3 regions of the Portococcus stanieri PCC 6802 genome follow, and region 1 is predicted to be linked to each of the others. Evidence: predicted binding sites of a transcription regulator. Region 1 holds the regulator's gene; each other region holds the start of a gene.
The links. Region 1 encodes HrcA, which represses chaperone genes, less so after heat shock. Its sites were predicted from a motif close to TTAGCACTCNNNNNNNNNGAGTGCTAA; they were not measured.

Region 1 (5,561 bases):
ATCTATTTCTAGCGAGTTATAACAAGCGAGTCTCTATTGGCTACCCCTCTTTTCTTGAAGTCCGCGCAGGCGGACTTTGCTTGTGTAGCCGCGACTTTCAGTCGCCAGGCAATATTAGGAATAATTAACCCGGACTTAGTATTACAACCATTTTGTTAGAAGATATCGGTCATGGTCGATGAATCCCGATCTCCGATACAAAGCCTGAGCGTAGGTATTTTCGCGCTCTACCTCTAAATGCAAAGCTTGAATGCCTTGGGTCCGACAAATCTCCTCAGCCAACTTTAAACTCTTCTTTCCTACACCTTGTCCGCGATACTTCTCCTGAATATAGATTTCATCAACGAAAGCATCGCGCCCGCGAAACTCTAAGCTGAAACCAAATGTCACGACTAGATAGCCAGCGATCTCGTTGTTAATATAGATCAAGTGGATCTGACCATACGCATCGTTGTCAAAGATGAGTTTTAGTGTCGAGCGGGCAGCCTTTTCCTCGAAGGGTAAACGTTCGTGTGCGTAGAGTTCGCTCATCAAATTGACAAGTATCTCTGTATTTGAAGCAGATGCAAGCTTGAAGACAGGTTCCATATCTAAGAGTTTACCAGTAGTTCCTACGGGCGATCGCCATGCCAAACAAAATTTCCCTGCTGCTAGCTTCTATCTACCTATTTACAGGAGCTTCCAGCGCTTATGCCGATTCTAAAGATTGGCTCGAACTTAGTCGGAGTTCCAATGGCATCATCTATATGGGTAGCAAGCCGTCAAGAGTTCCGAAGCAACGAGATCTTGTCAACTACTCTGCTCTAATCGTACCCATCAAACCATTTGAAGGGGTGATGTACAGCGCCATGATTCAATTTCGAGGTTCTTGTAAAGCGCCCCAATTTACAAAAGTGCAGAGCGTATCAGCTTTTGATGCCAAGGGCAATCCTTTATTTGATGTATCTGCTACTTTACTCGGTAGCAAGGTATCTACGTTTGAAACTATGTCTCCTGGAAATGGTAACGATCTTTTGTTGCGCAAAGCCTGCGAGATGAGCAACAAGTAGGTTTCGAGCAATCAAATAAAAATAACGCTTAAGAAGCATAAAAGCCCTGCCAAGCAGAGCTTTTACTTTTGTAATTTGTCAGTGTATTAACAGGTTTAACGAACCGTCAAATCTAGCGGTGCTGAGTTTGCAATGGGCGTAACATCCAAAACCGCTGACTTGGCGGACTGCAAGAATTTAGTTTCTTGGACTGACTGGTTTGACGCTGTAAATAGCGGATTGGAGGCAATACCAGCAAGACTGGTAAATACCAGCGTCAAGACGATCGCTACTTGTAGCGGTCTCATGCCGATTGCCGACCAGGCTTTACCACCTGTGAGATCGGGGTAGTTTTGCACGGAAACAGACATCTCGGTAGGTTCCTTCACCACCATCATCTTGATCACGCGGATGTAGTAGTAAATGGAAACCACGCTCATGACTAGTGCCAAAATCACCAGACCATATGCTTTGGCTTGCCAGCCTGCCCAGAAAATATACAGCTTACCGAAAAAGCCTGCCAGAGGAGGAATGCCACCCAGAGATAGCAAGGAAATACTCAAAGCCAGGGTCAAGAGCGGATCTTTTTGATATAAGCCGCTGTATTCGCTAATCTGGTCGGTGCCCGTGCGCAGAGAGAATAGGATGACGCAGGCAAACGCTCCCATATTCATGAACAGATAAACCAGCGTGTAAAAAACCATGCTGGAGTAACCAGATTCCGTGCCAATCAGTAGACCGAGCATCACGAATCCTGCCTGCCCGATGGAGGAATAGGCAAGCATGCGCTTCATACTGGTTTGGGCGATCGCCACCACATTGCCCAGCACCATACTGAGAATGGTTAAAACTACAAACACGTAATGCCACTGCTCCGTGATGTTGGGGAACACCGTCACCATAAACCGGATCGCAAGTGCAAATCCCGCCACCTTAGAGCCAATCGACAGAAAAGCGACAACAGGCGTAGGCGAGCCTTCATACACATCCGGCGTCCACTGGTGAAAAGGAACTGCCGAAAGCTTAAAGGCAATACCCGCAACCACAAAAACCATTGCTAAAATTAAACTGATGCCGCTGTGTGGCAGCTTAGCTGCAATATCGATCAGGTTCGTCTCTCCACCAGAGAGGCCGTACAGTAAAGACATGCCATACAGGAATATGGCAGAGCTGGAGGCCCCAACTAACAGGTATTTCAGTGCAGCTTCATTAGAACGAGGGTCGCGCTTTGTATAGCCCGTGAGCAAATAAGAGGAAATACTCAGGGTTTCCAGGGCAACAAATATCATCACCATCTCGTTAGAACCAGCCAGGAACATACCACCTAAGGTTGCTGCTAACAGGATGTTGATATACTCAGCTAGCACGACTCTTGCTTGGTGCAGATAGCTGACTGAAATCAAAATTGTCAACAGGGCTGAAAGAGCAATGATGATACGGAAGATAATGCTGAGTTTATCGCCGTAGAAACTACCAATAAATGAAGCAGGATTATCTAAACTCGTCCATTGCCAATAGAGGGCAGCCACAGCTCCTACCAAACCAATGCTTGCCACGTAGGGCAGGAATTTAGCTGATTGGGCACTAGTGATAATCAGATCGATCGTTAGCACCACAACAAGCGTTGCAGTCACGATCAGCTCAGGTAATATGACACCAGCATTAAGCAGGGTGCTGAGATTTGCAAAATCCATTTTTTTTTAACTTTATCTCTCATCAAGCATTCTAGCTGCGAAGTGCGTCAATTTTTGCAACAAAAAGTAATAATTACCTAAATTTAAGGCACATGCAGGGATGCAATTATTCTATGGTTGGGATAGGGTTTGTTTATGGGGGTAACGAATCGCCAATGCGCCTTACCTCTGGTTAATTGCCTCGGATAAATGATCTGCTACGGCTTGCACGGAGGCGATCGCTCGTTCGTAGGCTAAACGGGTAGGGCCGAGCACGCTCACACTGCCCGCTACCGTACTTTCATTATTATTGAAATTACTGTAGGTGCAGGAAATCAAGGTACAGTTTTGAATTGGTTCCAGGCTGATTTCGGAGCCGATTTTCACCTTAACTCGCCTGCGATCGTTGGTTGAGTCTGGTTGCTCGAAAATTAATGGAAATAGATCGGCTTGATTTTCCTCTAGCAACTGCACGATCGCTTTTACCTGACTGAGCTGGCTAAACTCGGGTTGGCGCAACAATTCCGTCAAACCGCTGATAAAAATCTGCCCCATTTCCGGTGGGTTGCAAGCACGGGTTAGTTCTCGTAAGGGCTGCTCCAGGACAGTAGCGTATTTGCGAAATTGAGCGTCCAGGTCGAGCCAGTTCAGGTTAGCCAGGTCATGCCACTGGCGATCGCGTAAGTGCGCGTTTAAGAATTTATTGAGTATCTGCAGTTCCTCGCTTAGAGAACTGGTATCAGGAGAGGCAGGTAGATCGACTAACACCGAAGCCGTGTGATAGGAATCGCTAACGGCAACGATCGTGACTTTGCTAGCGTCGATCTCGATCAGTTGAATGTGGCGAATTTTAGAGGAATGTACGTGCGGAGCCGTGATTAGGGCAATACAGCCGCTCAATGTTGCCAAAATATGTGCCACGCTACGCAAGAGCATTTCAAGGCTGCAATTTTCCGTTAAATGCATCGACTGCGACAGTTGCTGGTGCATATGAGACGACAAATCGTCAGGGGGGCTAATTAGATCGTCTACGTAAACCCTATAACCCGAGTGTGAAGGAATTCGTCCGGCGGAGGTATGGGGTTGATAGAGTAAGCCAAATTTATCCAGCACACCCATAACATTACGAATAGTGGCAGCACTGATATCAAATTTATATTCCTCTACCAAAACTTTAGAACCAACTGGTTCAGCCGTAGCAATATAGTGATTCACCGTTGCCCAAAGCACCTTTTGTTCTCTAGTGGTTAAGTTTGCCTTCGTAATGTTTGAGGAGCTTTGCACCATTGAACGCACCATTAAAAATTGCCAAAAACAAAAAAATAATTAAAAAAGCTTTAATGATTAATAGAATAACCAGATTCGGTGGAAATTAGGTACTTGACGAACATTAAGAACTTTAAAATCTTAGGACTGCCGAGCGCGATCCCAAGCTCGACGCGAGCAAAAGTTGTGCTACGGTGTCAGTACGGTTTCAGCGCCTAAGATACTTAAATTATGCTCTTAATTATGCTTCTGAATACGTGCAAAAAAGCTACCATTAACTAACCGCAAGCAACTAGCAATAGAACCCGGCCAACTACGCTATAAAAAACACAGCAAGAAGGTATAACAACATTTAAGGGTCTTAGTAGGGAAAAACAGGTTTTTTAGATGAATAGAGACGATCAATCCACTCAAGTTCCACAACTCTACCTTTGGGCAGTAGGGCTAGATGTCGAAGCATTTCCCCCAGGCAAGATGTTGGGCGATCGCTACCTCATACACGATTCTCAAGTGGTAATCGACACGCAACAATACCGTTTACCTGAAAGTCCTGACGAGATTCCCTCCTATGTTGTCTCTTACCTGAAGCTGTCAAGATTGCCCCTGCACTTACCCCGACCCTATGGGTTATTGCGATGGGGTCAGGAACTTAGCTTATCTGAGGTTTTGCTCTTAGAAAATATCCCGGTCAGTGTAGATGGACATCTGCTGCCAACCTTAGCATCAAGTTGGGCAAAGGCTTCGGCATTAAGGCAAATCAACTGGCTGTGGCAAGTTTTGCAACTTTGGCAGCCTTTAGCCGAACAAAATATGACCCGGACGTTGCTCAAAAGTGACCTGTTGCGGGTGGATGGATCCTGGGTACGCCTGCTGGAATTGCAAGCCGACGTGACTGAGGCAGAACCTTCACAGTTAGGCGATCTGTGGAAAGAATGGTTACCTCAAGCGCAGCCGGAAATTGCCGAGTCGCTGGCCGATTGCGTTTATGCCCTGGCTCGCAAGGCTGTGGATGTCAATGAAGCGATCGCTCAGTTAGATGAATTGGCTAATGCCCAATTCCAAACTAAACCCTTCTCGGTGCGGGTTGCCAGCGGCACCGACCAGGGCCCCAGCCGCGATCACAATGAAGATACATGCTATCCCGATCCCAAGCAACAGGATCGAATGCAACACAATGAATTCCTGCGCGATCGCGTCGCTATCATTTGCGATGGCCTGGGCGGTCATGAAGGCGGTGAAGTAGCTAGCACCATGGCTATTAAAACCATCGAGCAACAGCTCCAAATTCTCTTACATCAAGTCGAGAGCGACTCAGAGCCGTTCTCTCCCGCCGCCTTTTCCAGACAACTGGAGTCAATCATCAGAGTCGTTAATAATCAAATCGTAGCGCTTAACGACCAGCAGCAGCGCCAGGCACAACAGCGCATGGGTACTACCCTGGTAATGGCGGTCATACCGCGCTCGCAGGGACAGGTCTGCAATCAAGTTTACATCGTCCATGTCGGAGATAGCCGGATCTATTGGGTAAGTCCGCAGAACTGCAGACAGGTTACGCTCGACGATGATGTAGCTACCCGCGAATCTGTTTTGGGAT
Region 2 (5,561 bases), 760 kb from region 1:
GTAGACAAGTGGAGTTCTCCACATGGACTTGGCAGGGACTTTACACCCCGGTTTGCGCTCGATTTGAGCATCTACACCCAGGAACGGATCGACTGGCTTGCCTTGGTAGCGCGCCTCAAAGTGAACGTGGGGAAATGAAGCCGCTCCCGACTGACCCACCAACCCTAAGACAGTCCCAGATTTGACCTGAGTGCCCGGCTTTGCCACCACCGAACCATGGCGCATATGGCAGTATTGGGTTTCCCACCCCTGCCCGTGATCGATGACAACCCCATTGCCACACTCTTTGCCCTCAATCCCAGAATCCTTAGTATCGAGAGTTTTGCGATCGACGATGCCATCTCGCACTCTTAAAACTTTGCCATTTGCTGCCGCAATTACAGGTACGCCCTGGCGCATAACTCTCTCATCGGGAATCGCGAAATCCGTGCCGGTATGTCCGTTGTAGGTCATGCGTCCGCATCCAAAATCCACTGCCTCGGAACCGGGATCGCGATCCGTATAATTCAGTACGAAGCAATCTTTACCCAAATTGCACTTAAGCGGCAGATCGAACTTCATATCGGGTGCATTGCTCTTCTGGCTTAACTGCACGGGAACTTCGCTGCTTGCTGACGAGCAGGAGAGAAGTGCGATCGCTGTGAGAGTAGGAACGAATAGTTTATGCATATGAACTGACCGATCCACCGACAAAATGCGAGTCTGTGTCGCTCTTTACCAACCTCCATCCCTAATCCCTACCCCCTACTTACAGACCGTTGATCGCCCTTTGCAGTTGAATGAGGGAGAGGTTAAAGCCAACAATGGCATCCAGGCGGTTGACATCGGCTTGGGTGAGATCGTCCTCAGAGCGCAGTACTTCTAGTTGGGTACCGACTCCGGCACTGAGGCGTAGTCTGGAAAGACGTAGAGCTTCAGTTGCTTGCTGCACTGCTAGTGTGGTTGATTCGATCTGCTCTTGCCGCGCTCTGAGATTATTGTAGGCGCTCTCTACGTCAAAGCGAGCCTGGTCGCCAGCCTCTGTAAAGCGGGATTCTGCTAGGGCGCGATCGGCTTCAGATTGCTTGGCACGAGCATTGGCAACACCACCGTCAAATATAGACCAGTTAAGCGAGGCACCAAGGGTATAACCCAATGTTAAATCGCCAGCTTGGTTGAGGTTGTCGTTATGATCGAGCCTGGCAAATATGTTAAGCTGCGGCCCAAGATTAGCAAGTTCGGCTTTGGCGCGATCGTTAGCGATTTCTCTTTGTAGTTTGGCAATGTCCAGTTCGGAGCGATTTTTGTAAGCCAGGAGAATGGTTTCCTCTAATCCTAGTTTCCAATCCTCATTGGGTTTCACTTCATCGGATGGGAATAGGGCAAGATTAGACGGATATGACAACTGGCGTGCTAACTCGCGGCGGGTAATGCTCTGCTGTGCCCGAGCGTTGCTTAAAGTTTGTTTGGCATTTGCTAACTGTACCTGAGACTGCAAAACATCGAACTTGGTACCAACCCCTGCCCTTTCTAGAGCCTGAGTATCTTGTAAGCTACGTTCGGCATTTTTTACCTGTTGCTCGCGAATGCGTACCTGTCCATCAGCATTCTGAGCATCGTAATAGGCAGTAGCGATACGCAAGCGGGTAGTTTGGGAAATACGGTTAAGATCCGCCTCTGCCACGCGCAGAGAATTCTCTGCGACTCTGATGTTAGCATCCACCCGCCCAGAGGTGAAAAGGTTGTAATTAAGAGTCACTCCACTGTTTAAAGTGTGCGAGGTGGGAGATCTTCTGCCAATGAAGAATGAGGAGTTGCCGTAGTTATATGTAGATTGCGCGCTGAGGGTTGGGTTCTTTTCTGCTAAAGCTTGATCCAATACGGCTCTGGCTCGCTCTACCGCGATTCTGGCCTGGGCAATTGTGGGGTTAGTGCGATCCGAAAGCTCCAGGGCTTCTTTGAGGCTGAGGGGTTGGGTGCGTTCGATCTTGACCTGACTGGGAGTTGTGGGTACAACCAGAGGTTGTCGGGGATCTAGACCGATCGCAACTTTATTTGCCGAGTTTGCAGATGTTGCAGATGTTGCAGATGTTGCAGGGGTACTTGTTGGGGTGCTGCTATTAGTAGTCGCAGGCTCGGTTGATGGCGAGACAGCCGCTATATTAGTGCTTGGTTTAACCTCAACACCTGTGACTGAATTAGGCTTAGCGATCGCGGGTTTATTTACCCCAGGGATATCATCGAGAGGGTTAATGGTAGCAGTTGCTGTGACAGCGGGCTTGGCAACCGGAGATTTGGCGATCGCAGAGTTGCTCTGTGGCTTGCTCTGTGGCTTGCTAGAAGGTTTACGATCGGGCTTACTGGCAGCGGGGATATCATCTAGAGGATTAATGGCAGTAGCGATCGCAGTTTTTACGCGAGGTGGAGAATTATCCGGCTCCAGGACAGCTAAGTTAGCAGGCCGAGGTAATTTTGGAGAAATCTCGGCAAATTTAACGGTGCGATCGAGAGGGGTTGGTTGAGCAGATGCTTTAGGCGAAACTTTTCTGGTTGGTGATTTTACAGACGCTACTATGGGGGTTGGTGGGGTGGGTTGCAATGGTGCTGATGGCTCTGCGGCTGGTTCTAAAGAGCTGGCACGTTGAACCTGAGTAATTAGCTTCGTGGTATGGCGAGAATCGATCGGTGTGGGTTTGAGCGCAGTGGAATGGATCTCCTGCAAATTCACCTTGGCAGTTACAACGCCTAATTTCCCGTTCTGTTGAACCCGTGGCTTACTGAAATTAGCATCCAGCACAGTCTTAGAACCCGGCTGCTGCTCCGAGATTTGAGAAGCGGGAAGGTAGGTTGTGGGATTGGGGTTGGCATTAATGATGGCATTTTGGGCATTGACCGTAAGTGTCGGCATCAGAACGACTAAGCTGGCACTTAATGGCATCCAATAGGAAGAAAATCGCATAAGCTACAGTTTGTCACTCCTTATCACTCCTCGTACAAACCTGCCAATACTTTTAGAACTGAGCAGGCGCAGTTTGGTTCCTGCTTTGAATTTGCAAGCCTGACAAGTCAAGCGAGCACTCCAAAGAGCAACCTCTGTTTAATTATGGCGGATCTTGTCAGATTGTGGCAGCAAATCACCCGATCGCATGACCTAGAGCCTTGCAGCATCACACGAATCATTTTGGATTGCTATACCTAGTTTGGGTTGGATGGGTTGGACTCAAAGAAAAGTTTGTAAAGCACCCAGACTACCAATGCTAGAACTGCTAAGGAAATCGCTACTTCAACTAGCTTAAGCACAAAGCCAATTACGGTGAAAACAAGCAACCCCAAGACCACAACTGCGACAACTCTAGTAGCACCAGTCATGCCGTTAATCCATCGTACTAAATCCGCTAGCGAGGTCTTGAAAGCACCCACGATCCCACCACTCGAAATTGGGCTGGACTGGCTGAATTGTTCGGAGCGATCGGAGTAATCCGAGTTAACTTCCTCCTTTACGTCGTTAACCTCGCGCTCAAGGCGGCGAAATTTTTCTTCGAGATCGTTTAGTCCACTCATAGTGATTTTTACAACAATTAAACTAGTTAATTTATTCTAACTGTAGGGGCTGTGCCTTGTGCCTGCCCCGAACCAACCAGGCTGATGACAAAGCGATCGCACATCGTACGAGGATTTTATTGACGAGAAACCTCTAACAGGCAAAATCGACTATTATTTTTCACAATCTGCCGATCGCAGCGATTTCGGCAAATCCTGCCAGTCAAATTTCCAGCATTTGAGCTGCCAGTCTTGACCGGCAACGGCGATCGCCGCAGCATAATCGCTCCAGTCAGGTAGAGCAAGGGGAACGATCGACCAGCGATCGTAGTAGGTAAAACGTGCTGCCGAGGCGAGCATCGATCCTAGATCGAGCTGGTCTAAGCCTTGAGCGATCCCTCTGCCATGTGCTTTTGCCTGTGCCTCCTTGCAGGTCCAGCACCGGAAAAATTCGGTTTGTTGTTGTGCTGAGGGCAAGCCAAGCAGATAAGCCCGTTCCGATCGCGTGAAAAATCTGGTAATAATTTCTGCGACCGGGCGATCGCGATTTATTTGTTCGACATCGACTCCTACATCTCGCCCTTGCGCCACGATATAAAGTGCCAGCCTGCCGGAGTGGGAGAGGTTAAACTGGAGCGAATTAGCAACATCGCGGGGCACTGCCAAAAAAGGCTTGCCATGACTGCCGTAACTGAATGCGATCGCCTGGGGCTTGAGGTTTAAGTACCTGGACAAAATAACCCTCAAGATCCCTCGCCCGCAAGTATAGAGGTGTCGGTGCTGCGAGAAATGAAAGCGGATGGCTCTGGCAGTTTCGTCCTCGGCCAGTAAAGATTGCCACATTGGCAAATGGGCGATCGCTGCCTCTAGATCTGCCAGCCAAACGTGTACCTCATCTGCACCCAGTTCGAGATCCAAAGGCGGCGGCAACCAGGACGACATGAATTGGTGGGTGGGATCGCAGTTCAAACCCTAGCCTCCTAAATTCCCCGATTCAAAGGAACTTCGATCTGCAATTTCCGCCAAGATCGGCGGCTGGGGGGCACTTTTTAACCTGGCGGCATAGGCGGCGATCGCTTGGGGATAAATGATATGCTCCTGTACCTGAATTCTTGCTTGTAGGGAGTCAGGTGTATCGTCGTCCATTACGGGTACGGATGCCTGGCGCAAAATGGGGCCGCTATCAACTGTAAGGCTGACAATATGGACGGTACAGCCCGCAATTTTGACACCATGTCGCAAAGCTTGCTCGGCTGCGTGAATTCCTGGAAAACTGGGCAGCAAGCTGGGATGAATATTCAGGACTCGTTCGGGAAATGCATCCAGCAGCACCTGCGTGACGACGCGCATCCATCCCGCCATGATCGTCAGTTCCACCTCATACTGACGCAGCACATCAATAATTGCCTCATCGAGATCTTCACGGGTTTTGTAGAGGCGATGATCGAGCAAAACTGCTGGAATGCCAAACTTGGCGGCGCGACTGGCACAAAAGGCATCGGGCTTATTGTAAATCAACACAGCGATGCGGGCATTCAATTCGCCATTGTGAATAGCAGCGGCGATCGCTTCGAGATTGCTACCGCTACCAGATGCCAGTACGCCTAAAATGGTAGGCGAGTTTTCAGTTGAGCTTTTGGACATGCCCCTAAGATATGATGGATAAGCGCTAATTATAGGCGCTGACGATTAAGATCGCTATTAGATTGTCACTAATACTGCCAGTAAGTCTTTGCCCTATGTCTTTGACTGTTGCCGACCAAATTACCGAAATCGATCGCGAGTTATCTAAACGACCGATAGATCTCGATCCTAGCGGTTACTTCATTATCTACGTCGATCGCGAGCAAGGACTGATCGGTGCTAAGCACTTTACGAATGCGATCGACGAGCGCGGTTTGGCTGTTGACCCGGACACCGGAAAACCCATTCCCGCCAGAGGCAAAGTCAGCCGGCAGGCAAATGCCATCTTTCAAGCCAGGACGGCAAAGGAATTATGTGTTGAGATTTTTGAGCGCGCTCGACCCTGCCCCGTATCCATG
Region 3 (5,561 bases), 2.0 Mb from region 1:
ATCGCGCATCATGGGTGTAACGACGAATGACAACGGGACAAGGGCAAACGAACGCATGGATAACGGAACGGTAACGATGGCGATCGGGATGATGGCGATCGAGATGATGGCGATCGTGTAAGGGTTTAGCATTTGTCATGAATGCTTGCGTTTGCCGCAAAAGCTGTCGGACAAATGCTAAACCCCTCCGTTAACGCCTATCTCCCATCACGATCTCGCCTATCCCCCATCGCGATCGCCTATCACCCCAACCGCCAAATGCTATGCTTAGTAGTACGCGTAACAATAAACTGGACTCTACACTCGCATGGTTTAAGAATTATGTCTGAGCCGATCGCTACTTTAGGTGACGCACTCAATCGCTGCCAAGCTCTAGGTATGCGCGTTAGTCGGCAGCGACGTTTTATTTTGGAGTTGTTATGGGATACCAAAGAACACCTATCTGCTAGGGAAATCTACGATCGCCTCAATCGTGCCAGCAAGCCCATCGGTCATACATCTGTGTACCAAAACCTTGAAGCACTGGCCTCTAAGGGAGTAATTGAGTGCGTCGAGCGCTCTGAGGGCAGGCTATATGGCAATTTCAGCGATTCCCACAGCCATATTAACCTTACCGATCCGGAGCAAATTATCGATGTAAAAATCGAGCTGCCATCCGATCTGATTAAGCAAGTCGAGCAGCAAACGGGCACGGTGATTACCGATTACCGCGTTGAATTTTTCGGGCATCGAGTCAGTAGCTAATTATACTTATATCAAGCGCGGTAATGCACAAATTGTACGCGATCGCCATATTTTTAAGAATCTTTGTAATTCAGCTTACCTAATTTTGCCCCTAGAGAGGCTAAACTATTAAGCAAGTCGAGGTTCGGGTTCGGGATTTGTGCAATGTTTATTGTCGATCGAGTTCTTTCCGAAATCTGGCGTTTTACCATTTAGTGTTTCAGTTTCGGAGAGTATATATTGTGACCATTTACGTAGGTAATTTGTCATACAAGGCTACTCAAGAAGACGTAGAAGCGGTCTTTGAAGAGTACGGTAAAGTTAAACGAGTACAGTTACCAACAGACCGCGAAACTGGTCGGATGAGGGGCTTTGCTTTTGTTGATATGGAGGAAGAAGAGCAAGAAGATAAGGCTATCAAGGAACTTGATGGTGCGGAATGGATGGGGCGCGATCTGCGGGTAAATAAAGCTAAACCCCGTGAAGAGCGTGGTGGAGGCGGTCGCCCCGTTGTTAGAAACCGCTACTAAGCAGCTTCTTTACCTGAAAAATTTCTAGCGATGTTAAAAATACAGAAGTTTAACGCTTCTGTATTTTTATTGCTTTTCAAGCGAGATCGTCGATAAAAAAAGCACACTCACCTATTTGGCAAGTGTGTTTTCTAATTGATGTTTACAGGAGTAAGAGCGATTACTAAGTCGATCGCTAATTATAGCTATAGCCAGTCGGCTTAGGACGGGGTGCAGGGGTTCCACCCCTGCGTGGGGGCGCAGCCCCCACACCCCCTGTCCTAATAGATCTGTCTACGGCTATAGCTACCAAATTAATAATCAAAATCGCCGCCACCCATGCCAGCAGCAGGAGCAGCTTCCTTCTCTGGCTTATCAACCACGATGCACTCGGTGGTGAGAATCATGCCAGCGATCGAAGCAGCATTTTGCAATGCCGATCGCGTCACCTTAGCTGGGTCAACAATGCCTGCGCTGAACATATCTTCAAATTGTCCTGTCATGGCATTGAAGCCGGTATTGAATTCCTTCTCTTTGACGCGCTCGGCAATCACGGCACCGTTATGTCCGGCATTTTCAGCAATGCGCTTTACAGGTGCGGTCAGAGCGCGTGCCACGATCAGAGCGCCAGTTAACTCTTCACCGGAGAGGTTATTGTTAGCCCAGGTTTCCAGTTCGGGTGCCAGATGGACGTAGGTGGTACCGCCGCCGGGGACAATGCCCTCTTCTACTGCGGCTTTAGTGGCGTTGATCGCGTCTTCCAGACGGAGCTTGCGATCCTTCATTTCCGTTTCGGTAGCAGCACCAACTTTGACCACAGCCACACCGCCAGCTAGCTTAGCGAGGCGTTCTTGCAGCTTTTCCTTGTCAAACGAAGAATCGCTTTCTTCGATTTGGCGGCGAATTTGTTCGCAACGGGCTTTAACTGCGGCTTCGTTACCATCTGCCACGATTGTCGTGCTGTCTTTGGTGACGGTGATGCGACGAGCCCGACCCAGCGACTCCAGCTTCACGGCATCAAGACGCAGGCCAGCATCTTCGGTGACTACCTGAGCGCCAGTCAGGATGGCGATGTCTTCGAGCATGGCTTTGCGGCGATCGCCAAAACCAGGAGCCTTAATCGCGCATACATTCAGTACGCCACGCAAACGGTTGACCACGAGAGTGGCAAGCGCTTCTTTTTCGATATCTTCGGCGATAATCATCAGAGGACGACCGGCACGCGCCACTTGCTCCAGTACGGGCACCAGCTCCTGTACCAGGCCAATTTTCTTATCGGTGATCAAGATGGCCGGATCGTCAATGGAAGCTTCCATGCGTTCGGCATCGGTGACAAAGTAGGGAGAGATATAGCCCTTATCAAAGCGCATCCCTTCGGTGATTTCCAATTCGGTAGTCATGGACTTGCCTTCTTCGAGGGAAATCACGCCTTCTTTACCGACTTTATCCATGGCATCGGCAATCATTTTGCCTACCTGCTCGTCATTGCCAGCGGAAATGGTACCGACCTGGGCGATCGCGGTGGATGACTCCACTGGGCGAGAGTGGGCGGCAATCTTATCAACCAGGAAGTTAGCAGCCTTATCGATCCCGCGCTTGATCGAGATCGCATTGGCACCAGCGGCAACGTTGCGCATACCTTCTTTGACGATCGCGTGGGCAAGCACCGTCGCGGTAGTTGTACCATCACCGGCAGCGTCATTAGTTTTGGATGCAGCTTGACGAATGAGCGCTACGCCAGTATTTTCAACGTGATCTTCTAATTCGATCTCCTTGGCAATGGTGACACCATCATTGATGATCTGAGGCGAACCAAACTTTTTCTCCAGAACCACATTTCTACCTTTTGGTCCTAGAGTGACTGCCACAGCTTCGGACAGGATATCCATGCCGCGCTCGAGCGCGCGACGGGCATCTTCATTGTAAATAATTCGCTTTGCCATAGTTTTTTGCTGTGAACGTTAATAGTTATGCGTGAATTCTTGTTGCGTAGTGATGTTAAGAGTTAACTAGGAGACGATCGCGAGAATGTCTTTCTCGGCTAACAGTACGTAATCATCGTTGCCCAGCTTGAGATCGGTGCCAGCATACTTGGAGTACAGCACCTTATCTCCCACCTTGACTTCTAGAGGTTGGCGCACGCCTTTGTCATCTAGCTTGCCGGGCCCCACAGCCGCGATCTCACCGACTTGGGGTTTTTCCTTGGCGGTGTCGGGTAAAAAGATCCCACCAGCGGTTTTTTCTTCCTTTTCGCTAATTTTAATGAACACGCGATCGCCTAGAGGCTTTACGGTAGATACATTAAGAGACATTGTTGCCATAATTGTTTATCCACTCAGCAAGTTTTGTTAACAGTAGAGACTGCCACTCTTAGCACTCTACATAGCTGAGTGCTAATGTAGCGGAAGATGATGCTCAGATACGAGTGCGGTTTACCGAACTATGGGTGCCATAACTGCCTTACAATGAAGCGGCGGCTGAATGGCACGCTTTGGAACGAAGTCGGTTGGTGCAGTTAGGTAAAACTCCCCCCCTTGGCTGATGGGCAAATTGTAGCGATCGCCAAAGTCAACAATTTGATTATGGTCACCAATAATCGAGCGGGTTACGATCGCTTCTTTGGTATCCAAGTTGAGAACTGGTTTAGCTAACTTTAACTGGCATATTACTAAAATCAGTCTAATTAACAATTTCTAAGCTTTTTCTTTGTCACCTATGAGTTCTAATCAACCCTCCCAACCACCTTTATTGACTGTCAAAGATGTTTTTGCGGGCTATGTGGAGGGCGTTGATATCTTGCAAGGAGTTAACCTGGTCGTGCAGCCGGGGGAACTGATCGCAGTTATTGGCGCTAATGGCGCGGGCAAGTCCACGCTAGCCAAGATGATTTTTGGTTTGGTGCCCGTGCGCTCTGGGACGGTGGCATTCGAGCAGCGAGACATTACTGGTATTGCACCTGAGGATGTGGTGCGCCTGGGCATGGGTTACGTGCCGCAAATTGCCAATGTATTTCCTTCACTCAGTATTTCTGAAAATCTGGATATGGGGGCGTACCTGGTTAAGGGTGATATTAACGCGCTAAAGCAAAATATTTATCAGATATTTCCAGTGCTGGCGAAGCGGCAAAAACAACGGGCGGGGACGTTATCCGGTGGCGAGCGGCAAATGTTAGCGATGGGGAGAGCGCTGATGCTAGAGCCGAAGTTGCTAATTCTGGACGAGCCTTCTGCTGCCCTATCGCCAATTTTGGTACAGGATATTTTCGATCTCGTGCAACGCATCAACCAGACTGGCACGGCAATTATTCTGGTGGAGCAAAATGCGCGCAAGGCGCTGGCGATCTCCGATCGCGGCTACGTACTCGACGCGGGACGCGATCGCTTTGAAGGTAAGGGTACAGATCTGCTGAACGATCCTAAAATCGCCGAGCTATATCTCGGCGTTGGGCACATCAAATCTACTCATTAGGAACTATAGCTATAGCCTAGTGGTTATAGGACGGGGTGCAGGGGAGCCACCCCTCCGTGGGGGCAACGCTCCCCATCCGTAACCACAACAATTTAAATTGGTATCAACTTGACCTTGTACAGATCGCTAAGCCAAAGCAGCTAATAGCGCTTCTCCCATTGCCTTACAACCTAACTGTTCGCAGCCTGGAGCCATAATGTCACCCGTGCGCTTGCCCGCATCCAGTACTTGCATCACGGCTGCCTCAATGCGATCGGCAGCAGCTCCTTCATTTAAGCCATATCGCAGCATCATCGCCGCACTCAATACCTGTGCCAATGGATTCGCAAGATCTCGACCCGCAATGTCTGGGGCGGAACCGTGTACTGGCTCGAACAAACCGGGTTTACCTGGCTCGCCCAAACTCGCAGATGGTAACATCCCAATACTACCCGTCAACATTGCCGCTGCATCGGAGAGAATGTCGCCAAATAGATTACCCGTGACGATCGTGTCAAACTGCTTCGGCCAGCGCAAAAGCTGCATCGCCGCATTATCCACGTACATGTGCGATAGAGTTACGTCGGGATACTCCTGAGACATCTTAGTGATGCGATCGCGCCAGAGTTGCGATACTTCCAACACGTTTGCTTTATCCACCGAACAAAGAACTCCCTTGCGCTTGCGTGCCGCCTCAAATGCCACGCGCCCAATTCGATCCACTTCCATTTCGGAATAGACCATTGTATTCAAACCGCGCCTTACGCCCTGCTCGTCGGTGAAAATACCCTTGGGTTTGCCGAAATAAATACCGCCCGTCAGTTCGCGCACGACGAGAATATCCACTCCTTCTACAATCTCGCGCTTGAGCGACGACGCATC

Region 2: a site for HrcA is predicted at 2,959-2,985, ahead of PSE6802_RS31080 (TolC family protein). Genes of this name have one in related genera too.
Region 3: a site for HrcA is predicted at 3,603-3,629, ahead of groES (co-chaperone GroES). Genes of this name have one in related genera too.

Annotation. Positions count from the first base shown of each region.
Region 1 covers NZ_KB235914.1:976,915-982,475, forward strand. The annotation lists gene PSE6802_RS0109825 (hypothetical protein) at 1-12, shown strand, start outside; gene PSE6802_RS0109830 (GNAT family N-acetyltransferase) at 142-633, opposite strand; gene PSE6802_RS0109835 (hypothetical protein) at 627-1,049, shown strand; gene PSE6802_RS0109840 (NAD(P)H-quinone oxidoreductase subunit N) at 1,145-2,722, opposite strand; gene hrcA (heat-inducible transcriptional repressor HrcA) at 2,885-4,000, opposite strand; gene PSE6802_RS0109850 (PP2C family protein-serine/threonine phosphatase) at 4,355-5,561, shown strand, end outside.
Region 2 covers NZ_KB235914.1:1,735,221-1,740,781, forward strand. The annotation lists gene PSE6802_RS0113120 (M23 family metallopeptidase) at 1-669, opposite strand, end outside; gene PSE6802_RS31080 (TolC family protein) at 749-2,938, opposite strand; gene PSE6802_RS0113130 (hypothetical protein) at 3,175-3,540, opposite strand; gene PSE6802_RS0113135 (4'-phosphopantetheinyl transferase family protein) at 3,694-4,488, opposite strand; gene purN (phosphoribosylglycinamide formyltransferase) at 4,492-5,163, opposite strand; gene PSE6802_RS0113145 (DUF4346 domain-containing protein) at 5,259-5,561, shown strand, end outside.
Region 3 covers NZ_KB235914.1:3,022,474-3,028,034, forward strand. The annotation lists gene murQ (N-acetylmuramic acid 6-phosphate etherase) at 1-30, shown strand, start outside; gene PSE6802_RS0119655 (Fur family transcriptional regulator) at 322-744, shown strand; gene PSE6802_RS0119660 (RNA recognition motif domain-containing protein) at 966-1,253, shown strand; gene groL (chaperonin GroEL) at 1,547-3,175, opposite strand; gene groES (co-chaperone GroES) at 3,242-3,553, opposite strand; partial or broken gene PSE6802_RS35925 (PIN domain-containing protein) at 3,688-3,883, shown strand; gene PSE6802_RS0119680 (ABC transporter ATP-binding protein) at 3,948-4,700, shown strand; gene leuB (3-isopropylmalate dehydrogenase) at 4,827-5,561, opposite strand, start outside.